Linked DNA regions of Anaeromyxobacter diazotrophicus. The main gene of each other region encodes a partner of the protein of the gene in region 2 in a complex. Links are inferred from orthologs where the notes say so. Each region holds a gene or a part of one and is shown on either strand. Other genes may lie near its edges.

Evidence for each region.
Region 1: the proteins of tsaD (region 2) and tsaE are in contact, whole or in part, in a crystal structure (PDB 6N9A), measured with the Thermotoga maritima proteins. The link is inferred for Anaeromyxobacter diazotrophicus from one-to-one orthologs. Residues at the interface, in WP_004082750.1 of Thermotoga maritima: Cys10, Asp11, Arg49, His50, Leu82, Gly84, Gly135, Gly136, Glu154, Thr155, Leu156, Asp157, Asp158, Ser159, Glu162, Asp165, Lys166, Arg169, Leu170, Tyr175, Lys213, Thr214, Leu217, Tyr218, Gln221, Arg222, Asn324; in WP_004082108.1 of Thermotoga maritima: Leu37, Gly38, Lys46, Lys57, Val59, Lys60, Ser61, Thr63, Phe64, Thr65, Leu66, Met67, Val69, Pro71, Tyr82, Arg83, Leu84, Asp86, Asp88, Phe89, Asp93, Ile128, Asp130, Glu131, Arg134.

The regions. Positions count from the first base shown.
Region 1 is NZ_BJTG01000004.1:236,245-239,543, reverse strand. What follows is about bases 300-3,299. They hold tsaE (tRNA (adenosine(37)-N6)-threonylcarbamoyltransferase complex ATPase subunit type 1 TsaE), read right to left. Parts: upstream 2,040-3,299; coding sequence 1,560-2,039; downstream 300-1,559. Other genes in these bases: HWY08_RS09635 (NAD(P)H-hydrate dehydratase), read right to left, coding at 2,039-3,299; HWY08_RS09645 (HNH endonuclease), read right to left, coding at 300-915. Also shown: more of HWY08_RS09645, read right to left, coding at 1-299. UniProt on the Escherichia coli protein: Required for the formation of a threonylcarbamoyl group on adenosine at position 37 (t(6)A37) in tRNAs that read codons beginning with adenine.
Region 2 is NZ_BJTG01000003.1:445,219-448,291, reverse strand. Bases 229-3,002 are described here. They hold tsaD (tRNA (adenosine(37)-N6)-threonylcarbamoyltransferase complex transferase subunit TsaD), read right to left. Parts: upstream 2,230-3,002; coding sequence 1,228-2,229; downstream 229-1,227. Other genes in these bases: HWY08_RS07990 (DUF4388 domain-containing protein), read right to left, coding at 2,235-3,002; rsmA (16S rRNA (adenine(1518)-N(6)/adenine(1519)-N(6))-dimethyltransferase RsmA), read right to left, coding at 392-1,231; HWY08_RS08005 (hypothetical protein), read left to right, coding at 229-397. Also shown: more of HWY08_RS08005, read left to right, coding at 1-228; more of HWY08_RS07990, read right to left, coding at 3,003-3,073.

The DNA.
Region 1 (3,299 bases), on a different replicon or contig from region 2:
CCGCCGCACCGCGGCCGGGATGGGCTCGCGCTCGCCAGGGGTCGGAGGGGGTGCATTCTCCGCCGGCGCGGTGATGTTTCGCTTCCGGGAGGGCTCGACGGCGCCCCGGCGCTTGCCATGCTTCTCCAGCGCGCACTTCACCGCTTCCCGGAGGAGCGCGCCGAGGTCGCCGTTCCGGACCTTGTGGGCGAGGAGCGACTTCAGCTGGTCGAGATCCTTCTTCAGCTCGGCGTCGACGGTGACCCGCAGCGAGTAGGTATCGGCGTCGACCGGCTCGAGCGTGGCCCGACGCGCAGGTGCGGACTGCGCCGCGTGAAGCTCCCGCGGGCATGCCTGCGCCGCAGACCCTTCGAGCGTCAGAGGCTCCACCGACGTCGCCTCGGGCCGTAGGGCGGGGGCTCGTTCCCCGGCTCCGTCGACCTCGACGCAGCCCGCCTCGATCGGCTTCGCGAGGGTAGCCGGCGCCTTTTCCGGCCTCGGGAGCCGCCGCAGCCCCTCCCGCGGCGCTGGCCGCGGCTGCAGCGACGCGACGAGCTGCTCCGTCTCCACCTTCGTCTTGTACGCGGCTCGCCCGACGAGCTCCTCCCAGTTCCCCTCCGTGAGCACGGGAGAGAGCACAGCCGCGGTGGACAGGGAGAGGCGCCCGTCGCGCAGCGGCTCCGCGAGCCCGGGGAATCGGCGCAGCACGCGCATGGCGGCGATGCGCCGACCGGCGGCGCCCTCGCTCAAGTGGAGGGCGCGGACACACCACTCCCAGAGAGAGGGATATCCGGCCTCGGCCCAAGCCCGGCGCTGGTCGAAGACGTCGAGGTGGAGCAGGAACTCGACCTGGGTGTGGCGCTCGTGGCCGGCCAGCTCGGCCAGGCGGTGGAGGAGGGCGACGGTATCGAGGGAAGCTGGCGCGGCGTCGGGCATGGAGACCTCCGGTACGTGTTCGCCGAAGGTAACACGCACTTTTCGAGCCTCCGGGAAGGCCCCTGGCCGCCACTCCTGGCCCTTCTCGTGATGTGCCCGCCGACTTCGCCTTCGACGGCGCCGAGCACCCCGCAGGCGCAGGGCGCGGCGCGCTGGCGGGCGATCCTGTTGCATTGCCGGGCCGCGCGCGCGATTCAGCCGTGACTCGGTCAAGCGCGAAAGCGTTCACCGTTGGGGCGTGCGCCGCCGCCGGCCGCACCGTGGTTCACCGTCAGAGCACCGTCGTGAGCCTGGCACGCGCAACCGTCTCGAACGCGCGGCTCCGCCGCGCGTGGAGCGCCCGGCGTCCGAGGCCGGGCCGCCAGCGCGGGCCTGGCCGCCCATCCTGCCGCGCCCCTCTATGCCCGCAGTCCGCCGGCCCGCCAAGCCCACCGACGGCCGCTGAGATGCATACCCTCCTCGAGATGTGATGAATGATGAGCCCCGGCCCTCTCCCCGTTCCGCGGGGCGAGGGAGAGGAGGAGCCAGGGCGCCTCCCGGAAGCTCCGCGGGGCGAGCGAGCGGTGGACCCAGCGCGCTTCCGAAGCTCCGCGGGCAGAGGGAGAGGACCCGCCGGCGAGCTTCGAGCGCAGCGACGGCGCCCTTCAGACCACCCGCGCCAGCGCCGCGTGCCGCTCGCCCACGCCCACCAGCGTGAGGTGGCGCGTGCCGGGGGCGCGGTCGTCGTGCTCGAGGCGCACCTCCAGCCGTTCGGCGGGGAGCGCGCCGGGGATGCGGTCCGCCCACTCCACCACCAGCGCGCCCTCCCCGCCCGGCAGCTCGGAGAAGCCGGTGGCGTAGAGCTCGTCCTCGTCCGCCAGGCGGTACAGGTCGGCGTGGTGCACCGGGAGCCGGCCGCGGTAGCTCGCGACGATGGCGAAGGTGGGGCTCGCGACCTCGGCGTCGGGCACGCCCGCGCCGCGGCAGAGCCCGCGCACGAGCTGGGTCTTGCCCGCGCCGAGCTCGCCCACCAGGGCCACCACGTCGCCGGGCTGGAGCGCGGCGCCGAGCCGCACGCCCAGCTCGAACGTCGCGCGCGCCGAGCGGGTGGTGCGGCGCGCCTCGTGGCGCGGCGGCGGGGCCATCACCGGCCCCACCGCGCCCAGACCTCGCCGAGCGCGCCGGCGACGTCCGAGGCGAGCAGCCCGCGCTGCCCCAGCCGCGCGGCGCAGAGGTCCCCGGCCAGCGCGTGCGCGAAGGCGGCGGCGCGCGCGGCGTCGAAGGGCGGCAGGTGCCCGGCGAGGAGCGCGCCGGTGAGCCCCGCCAGCACGTCGCCCGTCCCGCCGGTGGCGAGGCCCGGGTTCCCGGCGGGCACGATCGCGGGCGCCCCGGACGGCGCGGCCACCACCGTCCGCGCCCCCTTCAGCACCACGGCGCAGCCCCAGGCGCGCGCCCGCGCCGCCGCGACGGCCAGGCGATCCCGCTGCACCTCCGCGATGGTGGTCCCCGCCAGGCGCGCCATCTCGCCGGGGTGCGGCGTGAGGACGACCGGCGCGGGCAGCGCGGCGAGCAGGTCCGGGCGCTCGGCGAGCGCGTTCAGCGCGTCGGCGTCCAGCACCGCCGGCAGGCGCGCCCGCGCCAGGAACGCGTGCAGCGCGGCGGCGGTCTCCGGCCCGCGCGGGATCCCCGGGCCGATCACCACCGCGTCCATCCCGTGCGCGGCGGCGAGGAGCGCCTCGAGGTCGCCCGGCCCGAGCGGCCCCTCGCCCGGCAGCGCCAGGCTCATCGCCTCCGGGCGGCCCGCCAGCGCGAAGGGCAGCACCTCGGCGCGCGCGGCGAGGGTGACGAGCCCCGCCCCTCCGCGCAGCGCGCCCGCCAGCGCGAGGTGCGCCGCGCCGCTCTTGCCGGGCGAGCCGGCCACCACGAGGAGCCTCCCCGCGTCGCCCTTGTGCGCCTCCGGGGGCCTCGGCGGCACGAGCGCCCGCGCCTCCTCCTCCGTCAGGAGCTCGGCCGTCGGCGGCACCGCCTCCGCCGCGGCGCGCGGCAGGCCGATGTCCACCACCTCGACCGCCCCCGCCAGCTCCGCGCCGGGGTGCAGCACGAGCCCGCGCTTCAGGAAGCCGAAGGTGACCGTGGCGTCGGCCTGGACACACGGCCCGAGCGGCCGGCCGGTGTCGGCCGAGAGCCCGGAGGGCAGATCGACCGCCAGCACCTTGGCGCCGCCCGCGCGGAGCTCCGCCAGCCGCGCGATGGCCGCCGCGAAGGCGCCGCCGGCGGCGCGCGCGAGCCCGGTGCCGAGGAGCGCGTCGAGGAGGACGTCGCCCGGCCCGGCGCGCAGCGCGGCCAGCTCCGCGCCGGGCGCCACGCCCACCCCGCCGCGCACCGCCGCCTCGTGGGCCGCGCGC
Region 2 (3,073 bases):
GCAGCGGGCGCCGCGCGCGGTCCTGCTCGCCGCGCTGGCCGCCAGCGCCGCCGGGCTCGCCGTGGGCTGGCTGGTGCCGCTCCTCGCCGGCGCGCCGGGGCCGGGGGTGAACGCGCCGCTGGCGGCGGCGCTGCGGACGGCGGTGCTGGTGGGGGGCGTGCTGCTGCTCGCCTGGGCCGGCCGCCTCGAGCCCTGGCGCGAGGCCGGCTGGCTCGCCTACCCGCTCCTGGGGCTGGTCGGGCTGAAGCTCCTCCTGGAGAACCTGGCGCGGGGCCGCCCGGCGTCGCTCTTCGTCGACCTCGCGCTGTTCGGGGTCGCGCTCATCCTCTCGCCGAGGCTGCGCCGCCCCGCTCCGCCCGCGCGGGCGGCGCCGTCCGCGGCGGGCGGCCCGTCATGAGGCGCCGGCCGGACCGAGCGCGCGCTCGAGCGCGGCCCACTCCTCGACGGTGAGCGTCTCGCCGCGCCGCCGCCCGTCGATCCCGGCGCCAGCGAGCGCGGCCGCGAGCGCGTCGGGCGGCGCGAGGCGGGCCGAGGCGAGCGCGTTCGCGAGCACCTTGCGGCGCTGCGCGAAGCCCGCCTTCACGAGCCGCCGGAACCGCGCCGGATCGGTCACCGGCGCGCGCGGCGGCCCGAAGGCGATCCGCACCACCGCGCTCTCCACCTCCGGCGGCGGCAGGAACGCGCCCCGCGGCACCCGGCGCTCCAGCGTCACCGCCGCGCGGTGCTGCAGGAGGACCGAGAGGAGGCCCCACTGCTTCCCCCCGGGCCCGGCCGCGAGCCGCTCGGCCACCTCGCGCTGGACGAGGAACACCGCCCGCGACACCGCCTCCGGCTGGTCGAGCAGCGCGAAGAGGATGGGGCTCGTGAGGTGGTAGGGCAGGTTGCCGACCACCGCCAGCTTCCCGCCCCCGTGGAGCGCGCGGTAATCGAGCTTCACCGCGTCCGCCTCCAGGAGCCGGATGCGCTCGCCGAGCTCGCCCCGCAGCACCGCGGCCATGTCGCGGTCGCGCTCCACCGCGATGACCTCGGCACCCCGGGCCAGCAGCCGGGCCGTCAGGTGACCGAGCCCGGCCCCCAGCTCCACCACCCGCTCGCCGGGCGCCTCGACCGCCAGCCGCGCGATGTCGTCGAGGATGGCCTCGTCGCCGAGGAAGTTCTGGCCCCAGCTCTTCTTCGCCCGCAGCCCGTACTTGTGGAGGAGCGCGGCCGGCGACGGGTACCCCGCGCTCACAGGCGCCACCCGGCGTCGGCATGGAGGCCCGGGCCCTCGCGCTCGCCGCGCTCGAGCGCGTGCGTGCCGGCGACCGCGATCATGGCCGCGTTGTCGGTGCAGAGCCGCGGGGCCGGCAGGAACACCTCGAGGTCCTCGTACTCGGCGGCGCGGGCGGCCACCGCCGCCCGCAGGCGGCTGTTGGCGGCCACCCCGCCCGACAGGACCACCCGCCGGAACTGGTAGGTGCGCGCGGCGCGGAAGAGCTTGTGGACGAGCGCCCCCACGATCGCCTCCTGGTAGCTCGCGCACAGGTCGGCGAGCCCCTTCCCCTCGGGGACGCCGTGGCGCCGGACGTGGTGGAGGAGCGCCGTCTTGAGGCCCGAGAAGCTGAAGTCGAGCTCGCTGCCGCGCACGATCGCGCGCGGGAAGCGCACCGCCGCCGCGTCGCCCTCCTTCGCCAGCCGGTCGATGGCGATGCCGCCCGGGTACGGCAGCCCGAGCAGCTTCGCCCCCTTGTCGAACGCCTCGCCGGCGGCGTCGTCCCGGGTGGCGCCGAGCAGCCGGTACCGGCCGAACCCCTCGGCCGCGTAGAGGGAGGTGTGCCCGCCCGACACGACCAGTCCCAGGAACGGGAACTCCGGCGGCCGCTCGGCGAGGAAGCTCGCCACGAGGTGGCCCTCGAGGTGGTTCACGCGCGCGAGAGGCTTCTCCCAGGCGGCGGCGAGCGCCTTCGCCACCTGCACGCCCACCAGGAGGGCGCCGATGAGCCCCGGGCCGCTCGTGACCGCGAGGCCGTCGAGCTCCGCCGGCGAGACCCCGGCGCGGGTGAGCGCCTCGTCCACGACCGGCAGGACCTGCATGACGTGGTTGCGGCTCGCCAGCTCGGGCACCACCCCGCCCCAGCGCCGGTGCAGCTCGATCTGCGTCGCCACCACGTCCGAGAGCGCCCGCCGGCCGTCCTCGACGACGGCGGCCGCGGTCTCGTCGCAGCTCGTTTCGATTCCTAGAATTTTCACTTTGTTTACTTCATCCGTTCCAGCGCCGCGCGGACCTCTTCGGCGCGGCCGCCCTGCGGCTCGAGCGCCAGGTAGCGCTCGAAGGCGCCCCGCGCCTCGGCGGCCCGCTGCTCGCCGAGGAGCGCCTCGCCGAGCGCGATATAGGCCCCGGCGTTGGCGCCGTCCAGCTCCACCGCGCGCTGGAGGGCCGCGATCGCGGCCGCCGGCTGCGCGGCCTGGGCGAGCATGCGCCCGAGCTCCGCCTCGCCGTCGCTCGTGTCGTGCCCCGCGAGCGCCCGCCGGTAGCCGGCGATCGCCTCCTCGAGGCGGCCCGCCTGCTGGAGCCGGCGCGCCTCGGCCACCTCGGCCTCGTACGCCACGGACGCGCTCGCCCGGCCCCCGCCGCGCCAGCGCCCCCAGGCGACCGCCGCGGCGAGCGCGACCATCGCCAGCGCGAGGCCGACGCGGAGGGCGCGGCTCCCGGACGCCGGGGCGCGCCGGGCGGCCGGCGGGCGCGCCGGCGCGCGCCGCGCGGCAGGCTCCGGAGCCGCGGGCGGGGGCGTCCCGGGGTCGCCCGGCCGCGGCGTCGGCGCGGGCACCTTCTCCCGCGGAGGGAAGCGCACGATGCGGGGCGGGCGCGGCTCGCCCGGGCGGCCCTCCGGCTGCGGGGCAGGGTCGGGCGGGGCGGCGCGCGGGCGCGCGGGGGCGGCGGCGGCCGGCGCGGGCCGCGGCCTGGCGGCCGGGGCGGCCTGGGCGGCGGGAGCGGTGGGGGCCGGCTCCCGCTCGGAGGGCCCCGCGAACCAGGTGACGCGCTCCGGGTCGGGGGTCGCCGCGCGGGCCGGGGCCGCGGGGGCGGCGCGCGGGG